DNA from 4 places in the Shewanella sp. WXL01 genome. Region 1 is predicted to be linked to each of the others. Evidence: predicted binding sites of a transcription regulator. Region 1 holds the regulator's gene; each other region holds the start of a gene.
The links. The regulator MetJ, encoded in region 1, represses methionine synthesis genes. The targets are predictions, from matches to a motif close to TAGACGTCTAGACGTCTA.

Region 1 (4,218 bases):
ACCAAATTTATGTAAATGACCTCGTGCCATTTGTCACTCCTTAAACTACGCGGCAATACTCGATATGTGCCGCGTACAACTTACTTTATTGCGTGCGATTTTCTAAATATATGTGGACAAAAATTAACGCTTTATAGAGCTGCAACCGCATCTAAGCCAGCTTTGATGTCTGCGCTTAGATCGTCACCATCCTCAATGCCGACAGATAGTCTCAATAATGTGTCTTCAACACCAGCCTCTAGGCGAGCTTCTCGCTCCATTGCACGGTGGGTCATGGTTGCCGGAACGGCTACTAAACTTTCCACGCCGCCTAAACTTTCAGCAACACTGAACAATTTCAGCGCATCTAAAAAGGCGACAACCTCGGCCTCACCACCTTTAAGCTCGAAACTTAACATAGCGCCGAAACCTTTTTGTTGTTTCTGCGCAATTTCGTGGCCTTGATGGTCAGATAATCCCGGGTAATACACTTTTGCAACGCTTTCATGGCTAGTTAGCAGCGCAACAATCTTTTGTGCATTGGCTTGATGCTCACGAATACGCACACCTAAAGTGCGAATGCCGCGTAATGCTAAGTAACTGTCAAAAGCGCTGCCCGTAAGCCCTAAGGTATTCGACCACCAATGTAATAACTCGCCTAGCTCAGCATCTTTTGCGACTACTGCGCCGCCAACCACGTCACTATGGCCATTGATATATTTAGTAGTGGAATGAATCACGATGTCGGCGCCTAAATCGAGCGGCTGCTGCAAAATTGGCGACAAGAAGGTGTTATCAACCACAACCCAAGCGCCAACCTCGTGGCTTGCCTGTGCAATGGGTGCAATATCCACCACTCTTAATAGCGGGTTTGATGGGGTTTCAAGCCAAACCATTTTTGGCTTTTGCTTAATTGCCTGCGCTAATGCTTGCTCATCGGTTTGATCGACAACCAATAATTTAAACGCGCCCTTTTTGGCAAGATTTGTGAACAAACGATAGCTGCCACCATAACAATCGTGGGGTACAACGATTAAATCCTCAGGCTCAAGTAGACTGGTGACCAAAGTAATGGCCGCCATACCGGTACAGGTCACAACACCTGTTGCTCCGTTTTCAAGTTGAGCAATAGTATCTCCAAGGATATTACGGGTTGGGTTACCCGAGCGGCTATAGTCGAACTCGCGTGGATTTTTATGACCATCAAAAGAGTAGTTGGTCGACAGATAAATCGGCGGCACAACCGCGCCATACTGGGTGTCACTTTCAATACCTTGGCGCACTGCCACTGTCGCATTTTGAGGTTTGGCCATCATTGACTCCTAAATCAACCACTCAAGAAAGAGATGTCTAGACGTCCAAATGTACCTAACCCAAACATCAGCGTCAATAGGAAATAGCCATATAGACATCTAAACATCGAGAAATCTATTTGCATTGCACACAATTTCGTTGCAATAATTTGACTAACGTAGATAAGGGGTTAAAATCAGCCCCGAATTCAAAGCTAAAGGTGAGTTAATGACTGAGTGGAACGGCGACTATATTAGCCCATACGCCGAGCATGGCAAAAAGAATGAACAAGTAAAGAAGATTACTGTGTCCATCCCTTTAAAGGTGCTAAAAGTATTAACTGACGAGCGTACTCGCCGCCAGGTAAATAACCTACGCCATGCCACTAACAGTGAGCTGTTATGCGAAGCTTTCTTGCATGCATACACAGGTCAGCCACTGCCAAATGACGATGACTTATCTAAAGAGCAACCAGACCAAATTCCTGCTGAAGCAAAAAAATTGATGGATGCTATGGGCATCGAGTGGGAAGACGTAGAATAGTCTGCAAACCATATCGAATTTTAAGATGCTTCAATCGCTCAGGTGGTTGAAGCATTTTTTATTACTCTCGCACCTATTTTTTGCTCCCGCGCCAAGGCGCAGCTTGCTCAAGTTCAAGCCATAATAAATATGGAAGTAACATGACAATAGTCGACCCGTTAAGTCTGATCCTAGCTTCAATCATCATGTTTGCTGGTGCGCTAACTCAAAGCCTAATTGGCTTTGGTTTAGCAGTTGTGGCAACGCCGCTGTTGTATATTGTCGACCCAGACTTAGTGCCTGTGCCGGTAATATTAATGGGCTTTTCGATTTCAGCGTTGACCTTATATCGCGAGCGCAGCGCACTTGAATTTAACGGACTACAATACGCTCTCATTGGCCGCGTGCCAGGCGGACTCCTTGGTGCCAGTCTACTGATACTCGCACCAGCTGATATTCTCGGCCTAATGATTGCAGGTATTGTGCTGCTAGCAGTATTACTTAGCATCTATAAAATCACTGCGCCCGTGAATAAGCTCACCTTGTTTATTGCTGGGATCTTTTCGGGGATTTTTGGCAATATTGCCGCGATTGGCGGCCCGCCATTAGCAATACTGTTAGCTGGCAAAGCCGCTGCTGACTTTCGCGCTGCTTTATCTGCGTTTTTTGTCTTTAGCTCAATGATCGCACTGGCCATATTGGCGATATATGGATTAGTACAATGGCAACATCTCGTTATCGCGGCCATGCTTTTGCCCTCTGTGATATTAGGGCACAAAGTGGCTGGTAAATATGTACACAATATTGATAAAGACCTGACGCGAAAAGTCACCTTTATTTTGTGTAGCTTAAGCGCGCTCATCCTGGCTACTAAATCAATTATTAGCTTAATGGCTACTTAGTTTGCCCTCACGTTTGTCAACTTTCATCGCTTAGCGATGGTGTCGCTGTGAGTTCCATCATGCTTATCAACGTGTTGTTTGACAGTAATCTCTTGATACATCTACACTCATTCTTTTGTCTAACCTAAGGTGTATCAGTTGAATATCAATGACTTAGAGTTATTTATAGCGGTTGCTAAACTCGGTAGCTTTTCTAAAGCCGCAGATTCATTTGATACCAGACGCGCGTTAGTTAGCCGCCGAATTGGCGAGCTAGAAAAACAATTAGGCGCGCCACTTTTTATTCGCACCACGCGCGCAATGTCGCTAACTCCCAGTGGCGAGCAATTCTTAGAGCAAGTGGAGCCTTTAGTTGGGCAATTTCTCAATGCTGCTCGCATGGTTGAAAACCAGCAATCTCAGTTACAAGGGAAGCTTAGAATTGGTCTCTTGCCATTTATGGAGCGACTGCTCGATAGGCAAATAGCGGAGTTCATGCGAAAGCACCCACAAATCAAACTAGAGATCTTTATGGTCTCAGGTGGCTATCGCGAGCTTACTCGGCTCGGGTTAGATTTTGTCATTGATGTAGGCAAGCTAGAAGACAGCAGCTTTGTTGCCAAAAAGCTCACATCTTTCAAGCTAAAACTCTTTGCTACACCAGAATATCTGGCGCAGCACGATGAAATCACTTGCGTGGAGGACTTGGCGAAACACTCAATGATTGCCTCAACTGGCGGCACAATCCAAAACCATATCATGATCGATGACCAGACTTTTTCTATCGATTACAGCCTAGTCACCAACGACTTTAGTTCCTTATTTAGTTTTTGTCTTGCCGGTGCTGGAATCGCTTTTCTGCCCTACAGTCTTGTCACTGAGCATCTAGAAAACCAACAATTAGTCAGTATCTTGCCTGAGATTGAGTCTGACTATATTGACTCATATCTGGTTTATCCAAGTCGTCAACATATGTCACTAGCCGCAAAAATGTTTGCCAGTAATATTATTGATGTCGCGCAAGAACTGGATAAGTCAGAATCGGCTTACTACTCAAATAAATTAAAATAATGGCAAAACCCAAATACAAAAAAGGCATAACAAGATGGGATGTTATGCCGTACAAATGCTGTACAAAAAATAGGGAGTTAATATAAAACTGGTGGGTTTCAACCTACCCACCGTGAGTTGATGGACAAAATGAACGCTTAGAACTTGTAGTCAAACGTCAGGTAGATTTGCTGACTATCACTAATTTCGATGCCATTTTTGTCATAGTCTTGAGCAAGGTAGCGATAGCCTAAGTCGCTTGAGAAATGCTCCGTCCACTTGTATTGCACACCAGCTTGACCACCCCAAACAAAATCTGCCGATGATTTACCACCAATCTTGTTGTCATTGGCACCCGCGGTAACACCGACGAATAGGTTAACGTCTTTATGTACAGGAATTAAATAATCATAACTGGCCAACCAGCTGTATTGCTCCTGCTTATATTGAGAGCCGCCCTGATTAAACTTATCTTCCATGTAGCTAAAAGTAC
Region 2 (4,218 bases), on a different contig from region 1:
GTTTTATAAATATTGACGCCAGTGACTGACTCTGAGGAGATTTGGTCAAAGTTGAAGCTACGGTTTTGTGTGCCACCCGCGCCTTCTTGCTTTGGCGAGTCAGCAAACGGCATGCTACGGCCATTTAAGGTCACCAAGTTAAAGCTTGGGCCAAAACCACGCACAGTAACCTGATTACCTTCACCGTTTTTACGATCAATCGACACACCAGTAACACGCTGAAGCGATTCAGCTAGGTTGGTATCTGGGAATTTACCCATATCTTCAGCAGAAATCGCATCAACTACACCATCAGATGTACGCTTGATATCTTGAGCGCGCGACAAACTACTACGAATACCCTTTACCGCAATCACTTCCATTGGCTCGTCAGCTTGAGCTTGATCGGTTGCATCTTGCGCATGTGCCATTGAAATCGTGCCTAAAGCAGACGCAACTGCAAGCGCAGCTATGCTAGGGCTTAGTCTTGTACTTTTTTTCATATCCCCCCCACAGGGCTAGGTCATTATTGAGTTTTTATGTTTTTTATCTCAACCGACATAATCTGAAAGCGTACATCAAAATCACTTTATAACACCAAATTGTTATCGGTAACATTTAGCTGTTACAAAAGTTAGCACCCAACAATTTGGTTTGCAACATTATTTAAACATGATTTTATTATGACAAGCGAAAAGCAAACCGAACACAAGAGATAACTCGCTGTTATAAATCATTTTTAAATTTAGTAGAAAATTAAAAGTTTGAATAAAGAAAAGGCAGTTTGGCAATCGTTCCCGTTAACAAAATAGCTAACACTTGCTTTGAAATGCAGAGCTTTTACTCCAAAAAACACTGACTAAATAGCTAGGGTCTGTTAGAGGAACAATAATACAGGGCTGAAGCGAAGGGGCTTTATTCATTGACCTGAGTTCAGGATAAGGAAGTGTCAATAACGCTCTAGAATGGTGCTATACCCAGCTTAATATTTCTAACGAGATAGTTTTGTTTAGTTCAAGGAAAAGCTACGCGTCAATCGCTAGTCTGTTGCAAGTATCTTTAACGCCCTCTTTTGCTAAGAGACGGACAAAAATAGCCGTTAGAAACCGATTTATTTTCCAGGGTTCAGGTTATTTACTATCCTGGGTTAAGGTTTATTAGCACCCAGTAACGCCTGTCCAAAACCATAATCACTGGATTAGTTGGCAACGCTTAAAAGCCAACCAATACTCGAAGACCACCTAGAGCTCTAAATCCAACCAACGCTCTAACCCCAACTAATGTCCAAGGCTGTAAACTAATAATTACCAAATTTAGCCATTTATCCACAAAGACAAAATTTACATTGTTTATTTTCTCGCACACTCACATTGATACGTCCCGTTAACAAAAACACTAACGCTTGTAGAACAAAGACTTATTCAGCCTGCTACTAAAACGCTGTTTTGGCTTAATTTAATTTTTATGCACCATTGCACAATTCTCAGGATTTATTCGTATAGAGGGGGTGTCATCATTGTTAAATTAATCTAGAATAGACGTCTAGATGTAGATACCTCTACACGTTCAAATGATTTAAAACGAGAATTTCCGACTATGGCAAAGCACTTGTTCACCTCTGAGTCTGTATCAGAAGGTCATCCAGATAAAATCGCCGATCAGATCTCTGATGCGGTACTAGACGCAATCCTTGAGCAAGATCCTAAAGCTCGCGTTGCGTGTGAAACATATGTCAAAACAGGCATGGTATTAGTGGGTGGCGAAGTGACCACTTCTGCTTGGGTTGATATCGAAGAAATTACCCGTAAAACCGTTCGCGAAATTGGCTACACCCACTCAGACATGGGCTTTGATGCTGACTCATGCGCTATTTTAAACGCGATTGGTAAACAGTCTCCAGACATCAACCAAGGTGTTGACCGTGCCGACCCAGCCGAGCAAGGCGCGGGTGACCAGGGTCTAATGTTTGGTTATGCAAGCAATGAAACTGATGTATTAATGCCTGCACCTATTACTTACGCTCACCAATTAGTGAAGCGTCAATCTGAAGTGCGCAAAGATGGCACACTTCCTTGGTTACGCCCAGATGCGAAAAGCCAGGTTACCTTTGCATATGATGAAGGTAAGATTGTGGGTATTGATGCAGTTGTGCTTTCAACTCAGCACAAAGAAGAAATCTCACAAGACGACTTAATCGAAGGCGTGATGGAAACCATCATCAAGCCAGTTTTACCATCTCAATGGTTAAACAAAGATACGAAGTTCTTCATCAACCCAACTGGCCGTTTCGTTATCGGTGGCCCTGTAGGTGACTGTGGTCTAACTGGTCGCAAGATTATTGTTGATACCTACGGCGGTATGGCACGTCACGGTGGTGGCGCATTCTCTGGTAAAGACCCATCAAAAGTTGACCGCAGTGCCGCATACGCAGCACGTTATGTTGCTAAGAACATTGTTGCAGCTGGTCTTGCTGATCGCTGTGAAATCCAAGTTTCTTACGCAATTGGTGTTGCTGAGCCAACATCTATCAGCATCGAAACTTTCGGTACTGGTAAGGTATCAGAAGCCATACTTATTAAGTTAGTACGTGAGCACTTCGAGCTACGTCCTTATGGTCTAACGGCTATGCTAGATCTTGCTCGTCCTATCTACCAAGAAACTGCAGCATACGGTCACTTTGGTCGTAACCAGTTCCCTTGGGAGAAAACTGACAAAGCTGAAATCCTACGCGCAGACGCAGGTCTATAAAGACCACTGCCTAGGATTAAAAAAACCGCCTGCATGGCGGTTTTTTTGTTGCTGAGTGATCTAGAGAGAGAAAACTATACCAGTAAGTGTGCGAATATATCGGGATTAGGCGGGAACTGGTGGAAATAGATGGAACAGCATATTAAAAGGTGTTTCAAATAGTGAAAACAGGCTCGCTGCTTAAAACTGGTTAAAATAACTCAGGTTGGCGGCGAGCTTTTTCTAGGTCTGTGATGGTTTTGACGATGCGGTAAACATGGGTCACGCTCACGTTAAACTCTTTTGCTAGCTCGACATGATTGTGGCCACGAAACTTAGCGTAGATTTTATGATGTGACAGGCTGACATCCAGGCTATCACCACGAGGAAAGTAGAACTGCTCACCGCCGAAGTCCTTGCGAACCTGGTCAACGGTTTCTTGAGCAACACGCGTGGCATCTTCTTGCTCTAACCCTTCTTTTATTAGCAACGCTTCGAGATTGCTGATCATCTCAACTAACAGTGCCGCCGAACGCTCTTTAGAACTCATTGATGCCTCCCGATTAAAGCTGGCCCCACTTATATATAAGTAGGGCCAATACCACTACTTATTTACAGCCTTGTTTTTGGTTGACGATACGATCGCCGCAAACGTCTCATGCAGCGCCAGCAAATCGCTATAGCCATCAGGAATGAGTAGACCATTGGCATAGCCCAAAAACTCCTCATAAGCTTCAGGTGTTAGCGCGCTTTCCTGGCTTAACTGCATCGCTAACTTGAAGTTGGCGCGGATTGCATCGGTCAACATACGCATGTGCCACTTTTTTAGCTGCTCAATCAGCGCATGAACCATACGCGGTGTTAGCCACTCAAGTTTGACCACAGGTTCACCAGCGTTCAGGCGCTTTGATTGACTTTGGCACCACTTATTCAAAGCCGCATCGCTACCATCTTTAAGGAAGCCACCACGGCTCATGCTGATCCAAACAGAGCGCAGCTTATCAAGCGGCGTTGGCTGCTTGTCCTTTGTCGCTTTAGCCTTAGTTGCTTTGAACTTAAAGCCTTTCGACTTCATGAACTCAAGCACGTTAGCTAAATCTGCAGTGGTCATATCTAGGCATGAAGCCTTGCCAGTTAAAGCTACACAATTTGCGCGATAGCTTTGATCATCCATCATCAGTTTGTTTTTACCGATATGGATCATCTTGATATACCATGACTTAGGTTTAGTCGGTTTAGCCATTCCAGCCTCCTTATAGCGCTGCAATATCAAGTGAGATAGGCTCCCAAGCGCTGTCGAGGTCACGGCGTTTGTAGAAGCGAATATAAGACTTGCTATCAGTCACCTGGATAGAATCAGCAATCGCTTTCATCGCTTTATCCCAGCGCGTATCGTCCATATCCAGCTTGCGCAAGCCCATAATGCGAGCGGTAGAAACCTTGCCCTCACTATCCACCTGGAATGCATGCTCAACCAAGGTGCGAATGCGATCGTTAGCGCCGTCCGACCAA
Region 3 (4,218 bases), 560 kb from region 1:
GGTAATGGTTACTACTCAGGTACTGGGCGTGAAATTCGTTTAACCGCAGGCTACCGTTTCTAATAAATTTGATAGAGACAGCATTGAAGATAATAGCCAGCACACTATGCTGGCTTTTTTTGTATTCTTTGGTGCTGATAGCTTGACCTAGGGCTCACTTCTATGGATAAATTCCAAGGTAAAAATAATAACAAGGTGCTGGATAAATATGACGTCATTAGAGCGTGAAGTGTTCGATCAGGTACGAGCTATCATTAGCAATGAAGAGCAAGTGTTAGGTCGCCGAGACATTCTCACTCCGCTAAAAAAAGCCTTAATCAATGAAGCTGATATTCGTGTGGTTATCGATACAGTATCGGCCGACCCCGCGTTAGCTGCGCACTTACTTATTCGCGCCAATTCAGCTCAAGCCGCAGGCGCTGTGCAATCAAAAAATCGCAGTGTGAAAGATGCGCTTATCCGTTTAGGGCAGGTGAATATTTATCGCTACGCTTTTGCGTTTTATTTAAAAGAGCGACTTGATGCTTTAGTTGAGCCATACCGTAAGTTAGTACACGGTTATTGGCAGCTAACTGAGGATATTGCCAGCTCTGCTTTAGAGTTAATCAAGCAAGATGTTGATGCAGGCAAACAGGTCAATATTGATGTTGACGAAGTGCAAACCCTAGCGCTATTTAGTGTGTTTGGGCAGGTGATCACTTTAACTGCGTTTGCTTATTTAAATGCCAATGCTGAGCCGCCGCTGTCACTGCGAATCGTAAAGTCGATAATTGATAAGCAGCAAAAATCGTTGTCATTAGATGCGTTTGAAAATTTAGGCTTAGATGACGATTTAAGGCAGGAGTTTATGGTTGCCCATAACCTCGCACAAACCACAAACCCTAATTCGGCAGGGCTTGTGCTAAGGCGAGTATTGGCCAAGAGACAACTGCTGATTAACCCTTTGTAAGCGAGCAGTTGCTTTATAAGTGAGCTGTTCCTGTAAAGCGGTATTAATTCATGCGCTGTAGTTTTAGCCCTTCCTGAGCGACTAGCTCAAACCATTTATGGATGAGGTTGGTGTTGGTTGTGTTGCGACGATACGCACCAAACAGCGGCCTCTTCAATCCTTCACTGCCTAGTTTTAGCGCTTTCAAGCTCAAGCCTTGACCCTCATTCATAGACCAGTTCGGCAAAGTCGTCACGCCGTCATTACAGGCGACACGTTGCAGCAGCATTGGTGTGAGCTCACATTGCTTTTGCACTCCAGGTTCAACACCTGCTGGCTCCAAAAAGTGTTTGTATAAATCAAGTTTAGTTAGCGGCACTGGATAGCTAATAATGGCTTGCTGGCCTAAGTCGCTTGGCGCAACCACAGATTTTGCTGCAAGTGGATGCTCGGTCGAAACCAGCAGTTTAACTTCAAAGTCGAATAGGTGTTGATACGACACCGTGTGCCCCGGCACAGGGTCTGAAGTCAATACAATATCCAGCTCACCAGACTGCAGCGCATTGAGCGAGTCAAATGCATAGCGGCTAGAAATATCGATTTGTGCCTGTGGAAATTGAGCTTTGAACTCTTCAATGACAGGCATTAGCCAGCGAAAGCAGCTATGACACTCGATGCCCAGTTTAAAGCTTTGGGCTTCTCCCTCTAGGCCGCGTTTCAGATCAGACTCAGTTTCGATCACTTTCGGCAGAATTTCTTCGGCAAGATCGAGCAAGCGCGCACCTTCATGGGTAAAGGCTAACGGTTTGCTTTTACGAACAAAAATCGCAGAGTTAATGCGAGTTTCCAGTTCCTTAATTTGATGTGACAAGGCAGATTGAGTTACAAAGCGCTTCTTTGCTGCGCCCGCTAAACTGCCGCTCTCTTTTAACGCCATTAAAGTGCGAAGGTGTCTTAGCTCTATCATTTTGTCCCCACATGAAATCTGTTCACGTTGCCATTGAAATCAATTCGATTGATTGCATTCAGACTAACACAATAAACTTCTAGACGTCCAGACGCCTGTGTAATTTTTTTACATATAGGCAACAATTACTGCTGTGTTAGGAGAAAAGGGTATGAAAATTACAAACTTAGGATTTCCAAGGATTGGTCGTGATCGCGAGTTAAAGTTCGCTTTAGAGCAATATTGGCGCGGAGAGATTGATCAGGCGCAGTTAGAAGCTCAAGCGCTAACCCTTAAGCAAACTCACTGGCAATGGCAGGCTGACGCCGGTATCGAGCTTATCCCGGTTGGTGACTTTGCATACTATGACCATGTTTTAACGTTAAGCGCGACGCTCAATGTTATTCCGGCGCGCCATCGCCAACTCAATGCAGACGGCACTGCAGCAAAGATTACCCTAGACACTTTGTTCAATATTGCCCGGGGCGCTGAGGTGAATGGCGAGCAAGCAAGTGCTAGCGCAATGAAGAAGTTTTTTAATACTAACTATCATTATCAAGTACCTGAATTAGAACAAGATCAGGTGTTTGAGTTGGCATTTGAGCAAATCTTTGAAGAGGTAGAGCAGGCTAAAGCCTGCGGTCATCAGCCAAAACCTGTGTTACTTGGCCCAGTGAGCTTTTTAGCCTTGTCTCAAGCAAAAGGCGAGTTCGATAAGCTACAACTATTGACGAAATTACTGCCAGTTTATGAAATTATATTACAGCGATTTGCAGAGCAAGGTGTGACTTGGGTGCAGTTTGATGAGCCTATACTCGCTAGCGAGCTGAGTCAGAGCTGGCAGCAGGCTATTAGCCAAACTTATCAGTATTTTGCTGATAGCAAGCCCTCGTCTATTAAAGTCTTACTTGCTAGCTATTATGGTGACATTCAGCACCATGCCCAGCTTGTTAATCAACTGCCGGTTGAAGGTCTGCATATTGACCTGGTTGCGGGCAGCCAAACTGCAGCACCGTTTTTACCAACGCTTGAACAGCAAAAAGTGCTGTCGCTGGGGGTCATTAACGGTCGCAACGTGTGGGCAGCAGATATTGACGATATTGCTGAGCAAGTACAAAGCTTAATCAATGATTATGATGAGCAAATCTGGCTGGCGCCGTCTTGTTCGCTGCTACATAGCCCTGTGGATCTTGATGCTGAGACTGAGCTAAATGATGAGCTTAAGCTGCAGCTAGCGTTTGCCAAGCAAAAACTCAATGAGCTAACTGAACTGGGGCATCTTGTTACCCATCCACAAAGTGAGCGCAGCCAACATATACGTAGCCTTTGTGCTAAGCGCAAGCAAGCACGTAGTGCAAGGCGTAACGAGGCCGTCTATCAACGTCTTAATAATCTCACTGAGCAAGATTTTGAGCGCGGCAGTGCTTACAAGCAGCGCCAAGTTGCACAAGCCAATGCGTTAAAACTGCCAAGTTTGCCTATTACAACGATTGGTTCATTCCCGCAAACTGCTGCGATTCGAGGTCTGCGCCGCCGCTGGCGTCAAGGCGAGCTTGCTGAACTTGATTATCAGCAGCATATAAAAGCAGTGATTAAAGACACCATTGAGCGTCAGTCGAGTATTGGCATTGATGTGCTGGTTCATGGTGAATCAGAGCGTAACGACATGGTGGAGTATTTTGGCGAGCAGCTCGAAGGTTTTGCCTTTACGCAAAAAGGTTGGGTACAAAGCTATGGTTCACGTTGTGTTAAACCGCCGCTCATCTATGGTGATGTTAGCCGCGCGAAACCAATGACGCTAGATTGGACAACCTATGCTCAAAGCCTAACCGACAAGCCGGTGAAAGGTATGTTGACTGGACCTGTTACCATTTTACATTGGTCGTTTGCTCGCGAAGATATTGACCGCGAGGTGATTGCTAACCAAATTGGACTGGCGATACGAGATGAGGTTGTAGACCTTGAACAAGCAGGGATAGGTATTATCCAAATTGATGAGCCAGCCTTTAGGGAAGGGTTACCGATTAAGCAAAGTGAGTGGCAAGGTTATCTTGATTGGGCGGTGAAGGCGTTTAGGTTAAGTGCCAGTGGTGTTGAGGATAAAACCCAGATCCATACCCATATGTGTTATAGCGAGTTCAATCATACTATTGAAGCGATTGCGGCAATGGATGCGGATGTAATAACCATTGAAACTTCGCGCTCGCAAATGGCATTACTTGATGCGTTTGAGGATTTTGCTTACCCGAATGAGATTGGCCCTGGTGTTTATGATATTCATTCACCGAACATTCCTAAACAGCAAGATATTACTCACTTATTGCAAAAAGCGGCGGATAAAATC
Region 4 (4,218 bases), on a different contig from region 1:
AGCTCAGCGTCAGTCGCTTCGTCTAACCAACCCTTGTTGATCATCCATAACTTAAAGCGCTTAACTGGGTCATGCTGCTGCCATTTCGCTTCTTCTTCTTTTGAACGATAACCTGATGGGTCATCTGATGAAGAGTGCGCGCCAAGACGGTATGACATCGCTTCAATCAATACTGGTACATTATGCTCAAGTGCGTATGCGCGAGCCTGCTGTGTTGCAGCTAATACTGCTAGCATGTCGTTACCATCAACACGGATAGTGTGCATGCCGTAGCCTACACCACGGCTAGCAATACCATTACCTGCATATTGTTCTTCAGTTGGTGTTGAAATTGCGTAACCATTATTACGGCAAAAGAAAATAGTGGGTGATTTAAGTACCGCAGCCATGTTTAGACCTGCGTGGAAGTCACCTTCCGACGCTGCACCTTCACCAAAGTAACATACAGCCACATTGCGCTTGCCTTGTAGCTTAAGACCATAAGCGACACCCGTTGCTTGTGGAATTTGCGTGGCTAGCGGCGATGAAATGGTTTGGTAATTTAACTCTTGGCTGCCATAGTGGATCGGCATTTGACGACCTTTACCAAAGTCTTTCTCGTTACTGAACATTTGATTCATAAACTGCTCAGTCGGAAAGCCGCGGTATCTTAGTGCCGCGTGTTCACGATACTGCGCAAGAATAACGTCGCCATCATCAAGCGCTGCAGCACTGCCAATCACTGCCGCTTCTTCACCAGTACATGTCATATAGAAACTAATACGACCTTGACGCTGGGCACCAAGCATACGTTCGTCTAGCACTCGCGTGAATACGCAAGTGTCGTAAATTTTGTTCGCTAGCTCTTGATCAATATTTGGCAAAACCGCTTGTTCATAAGTGGTGCCGTCCGCTTGCAAAATGCGCAAGGTTGGAATGTGCAATGACGCTTTATCTAAGAAGCTGACACGATGCACAGTGTCATTATTCGTTGTTGCGTTGCTCATATTGTGCTCTTAGTTATAGGGTAAATAGTTACCTGATATTATAATCTGCTGATAAACATTACGTTAACGTAAACTACCTAGCAATAGTCATTATTTGCCGTGGCTCATTTTAGCACTTGGGCAAATGTATATAATGGTTTACGACTGCGACAATGTTACTGCACATCTTCATTCGGTGCAGGGATCAAACATAATACTGTGCGTTGCCCGACAGGAACTTTTGCATTTGGGAATACAATTGCTTCAATATCATGCTCAATGATGACTTGTTGGCCACCTTCAGTGGCTAACACCTCGCCTTTATTAAATTGAGTAAAGTTCTCTGTACTATCTGCAAAGCTGAATGTGAAGTCTTCAAAGTGTTTATTCACTGAGCGTGACACTTTATATAGGTTTAGCTGCTCAGCGTCATAGGCTGGTAATTCAACTTCAGTTTGGGTCACAAGCGCGGTTAGCATGGCTTTAGCTTTTGCAAATTTACTCATATCGTTTTGCCCAAATGGCATGACCTTACCTAGCTCAACGGTAAACGCATCGGCACCAAACTCATTAGATGAATAGTAGCTAAATGTGGTTGTCGGCTCGTGGTGATACAAAATGGTATCGACACCACATGCGGCCAAAAACATCATTTGCTCGCCACTGTAGCTCTTATGACGATAAGGGTAAATGGCAAACTTCTCATGCTTTGATGGTTTAATTGCGGTGTGCAGGTCATAGTGAATACGCTGTTTGTCACCATTTTGCTCAAAGAAGTCTCGTACATAACCTTCTAAGGCTTTAGCGCGCACTCTTTCCTGGTTTTTGGTATCACCTTTTGCATGTCCGCCGCTAAATAAACGGTTCATGTTCTCTTCAACAAAACGGGTTTTGTTGTGAATAGATGGCGGATTACCAATTAGAAACAACACTCGTTGCTTTAGCGTTAACTCGCCAGTTAATAAGCCTGTAATCAACTCATTGCAGATTTCAATTGGCGCCGTCTCGTTACCGTGCACAGCGCAAGACAGTACGATGTCCTTTTGATAGTCCTTAGGTGTAAAGCAAATTACCCCAGTATCGAGCACTTCAACGTTAACATTGCTGTTGGTATTTACCTTAAATGGTGCGTCGATTGCTTGTGGGTGAGCTAACGTAAATGCGAGGAAATCATTATCTTTAATTGATGCTTGTAACACTCTTCTCTCCTTAACGGTGTTTTATTTGGCGCAGATTCTAACACACGCCACCATCCTTAGGGTTATATGCTAGGTAAATTTGTTTTCACAAATGACTTGCAATCAACTAATAATTTTTTATTATAGCCATCTAAACGTCTAACAATCTAAATATCTAAACGTTTAAACATCTATTGTATGAGTGAGGGGTTATCCATGGCATTAGCAACATTTGGCGCAGGCTGTTTCTGGGGTGTTGAGTATTTCTTTCGTGAAGTTGAAGGTGTATCAGATGCTGTTTGCGGTTATATGGGCGGAGATGATAGCAAGGTAACCTACGAGCAAGTAAAACAAGGTAATACCGGGCATGCCGAAGTGGTGCAAGTTGAGTATGACCCAGAACAAGTCAGTTACGAGCAGCTGCTTGATATCTTTTGGACCAACCACAACCCAACCACCCTTAATCAGCAAGGTGGTGATATTGGCAGTCAATATCGCAGTACAGTGTTCTTTCATAACGCAGAGCAAAAGCAATTAGCCGAGGCTGCAAAAATAGCGCTAATCAAGAGCGGCAAATGGGGCATTAAGCAAATTGTTACTGAAATTGTGCCTTTGCAAAGCTTCCACCGCGCAGAAGAGTATCATCAGCAATATTTAGAGAAAAATGGTCTGCCGAGCTGCCATATTAGTTACTAGATTGATATCCACCTTGATGCTGTAGTGCATGGATAGCTTTACAGCACCGATTGAGCTAATCGAAATACTCGTTGTAAGATCCCTTTACCCTCTTAGCTAAATTCCCTACAATCCCCAGATTATGCGAATGCATTTCATTGGAGAATTAAAATAATGTCTGAATCTCGTCACAGTAATCTGCTTATCTTAGGCTCAGGTCCTGCAGGTTATACAGCTGCCGTTTACGCTGCTCGAGCAAACCTAAAGCCTGTTATGATCACTGGTATGCAACAAGGTGGTCAGCTAACCACTACCACTGAAGTTGAAAACTGGCCAGGTGATGCTGAAGGCCTAACTGGCCCAGCTTTAATGGAACGAATGAAAGAGCATGCTGAGCGTTTCGAGACTGAGATTTTATTTGACCACATCAATGAAGTCACATTAACCGAGCGCCCTTTCAAGCTTAAAGGTGACAATGGCGAATACACATGTGATGCACTAATTATCGCAACGGGTGCATCTGCACGTTACTTAGGTTTACCATCAGAAGAAGCATTTATGGGCCGTGGCGTATCAGCTTGTGCGACTTGTGATGGATTCTTCTACCGTAACCAAAAGGTCGCGGTTATTGGTGGTGGTAACACAGCTGTTGAAGAAGCACTTTACTTGAGCAATATTGCTTCAGAAGTTCACCTAATTCACCGCCGTGATAGCTTCCGCTCAGAAAAAATCTTAACTAAGCGCCTAATGGACAAAGTTGAGAACGGTAATATCGTACTACACCTAGACCAAACCCTTGAAGAAGTGGTTGGCGATGACATGGGTGTAACTGGTCTTAAAAAGAAAAGCACTAAAGACGGCAGCGTTACCGATTTAGAAGTAGCAGGTGTATTCGTTGCTATTGGTCATTCTCCAAACACAGGTATGTTTGAAGGCCAATTAGATATGAATAACGGCTACATTAAAGTGAACAGCGGTCTTGCGGGCAATGCGACTCAAACAAGCATCGAAGGTATTTATGCTTGTGGTGATGTAATGGACCAACACTACCGCCAGGCGATTACCTCTGCAGGTACAGGTTGTATGGCTGCACTTGACGCTGAGCGCTACCTAGACGCTAAAGGCTAACCACTAAATTAGTTACATAAATGCTAAAGGGCTCAGCTGTATAAACTCAGCTGAGCCCTTTTGTTTGTCTTGAACAAAGTAATAACCAAACTAGTTTACACTTTGAATTGATCCACTAGTTTAGCCAGATCAGCTGCGCCTTGGTTTATTTGCTCGCTGTTATCGTTGATTAGTGCATTCTGCTGATGGTTCTCTAGCGACATTTCGTTGATACGGGTGATATTAACGTTTAGCTCGCCAATCACTCTATTTTGCTCTTCAGTTGCATTGGC

Region 2: a site for MetJ is predicted at 1,515-1,532, ahead of metK (methionine adenosyltransferase). Genes of this name have one in related genera too.
Region 3: a site for MetJ is predicted at 1,968-1,985, ahead of metE (5-methyltetrahydropteroyltriglutamate--homocysteine S-methyltransferase). Genes of this name have one in related genera too.
Region 4: a site for MetJ is predicted at 2,288-2,305, ahead of msrA (peptide-methionine (S)-S-oxide reductase MsrA). Genes of this name have one in related genera too.

The regions. Positions count from the first base shown of each region.
Region 1 is NZ_JAAIKQ010000001.1:536,417-540,634, reverse strand. It holds gene G3R49_RS02150 (bifunctional aspartate kinase/homoserine dehydrogenase II) at 1-30, opposite strand, end outside; gene metB (cystathionine gamma-synthase) at 132-1,292, opposite strand; gene metJ (met regulon transcriptional regulator MetJ) at 1,501-1,815, shown strand; gene G3R49_RS02135 (sulfite exporter TauE/SafE family protein) at 1,956-2,696, shown strand; gene G3R49_RS02130 (LysR family transcriptional regulator) at 2,835-3,746, shown strand; gene G3R49_RS02125 (outer membrane beta-barrel protein) at 3,884-4,218, opposite strand, start outside.
Region 2 is NZ_JAAIKQ010000004.1:245,356-249,573, reverse strand. It holds gene G3R49_RS12640 (TonB-dependent receptor) at 1-482, opposite strand, end outside; gene metK (methionine adenosyltransferase) at 1,576-2,727, shown strand; gene G3R49_RS12630 (Mor transcription activator family protein) at 2,918-3,256, opposite strand; gene G3R49_RS12625 (gp16 family protein) at 3,311-3,949, opposite strand; gene G3R49_RS12620 (DUF3164 family protein) at 3,960-4,218, opposite strand, start outside.
Region 3 is NZ_JAAIKQ010000001.1:1,099,796-1,104,013, forward strand. It holds gene G3R49_RS04720 (TonB-dependent receptor) at 1-63, shown strand, start outside; gene G3R49_RS04725 (HDOD domain-containing protein) at 209-949, shown strand; gene G3R49_RS04730 (LysR family transcriptional regulator) at 993-1,895, opposite strand; gene metE (5-methyltetrahydropteroyltriglutamate--homocysteine S-methyltransferase) at 2,047-4,218, shown strand, end outside.
Region 4 is NZ_JAAIKQ010000005.1:52,018-56,235, forward strand. It holds gene G3R49_RS13070 (thiamine pyrophosphate-dependent dehydrogenase E1 component subunit alpha) at 1-986, opposite strand, end outside; gene astE (succinylglutamate desuccinylase) at 1,142-2,164, opposite strand; gene msrA (peptide-methionine (S)-S-oxide reductase MsrA) at 2,360-2,839, shown strand; gene trxB (thioredoxin-disulfide reductase) at 2,993-3,946, shown strand; gene G3R49_RS13090 (methyl-accepting chemotaxis protein) at 4,042-4,218, opposite strand, start outside.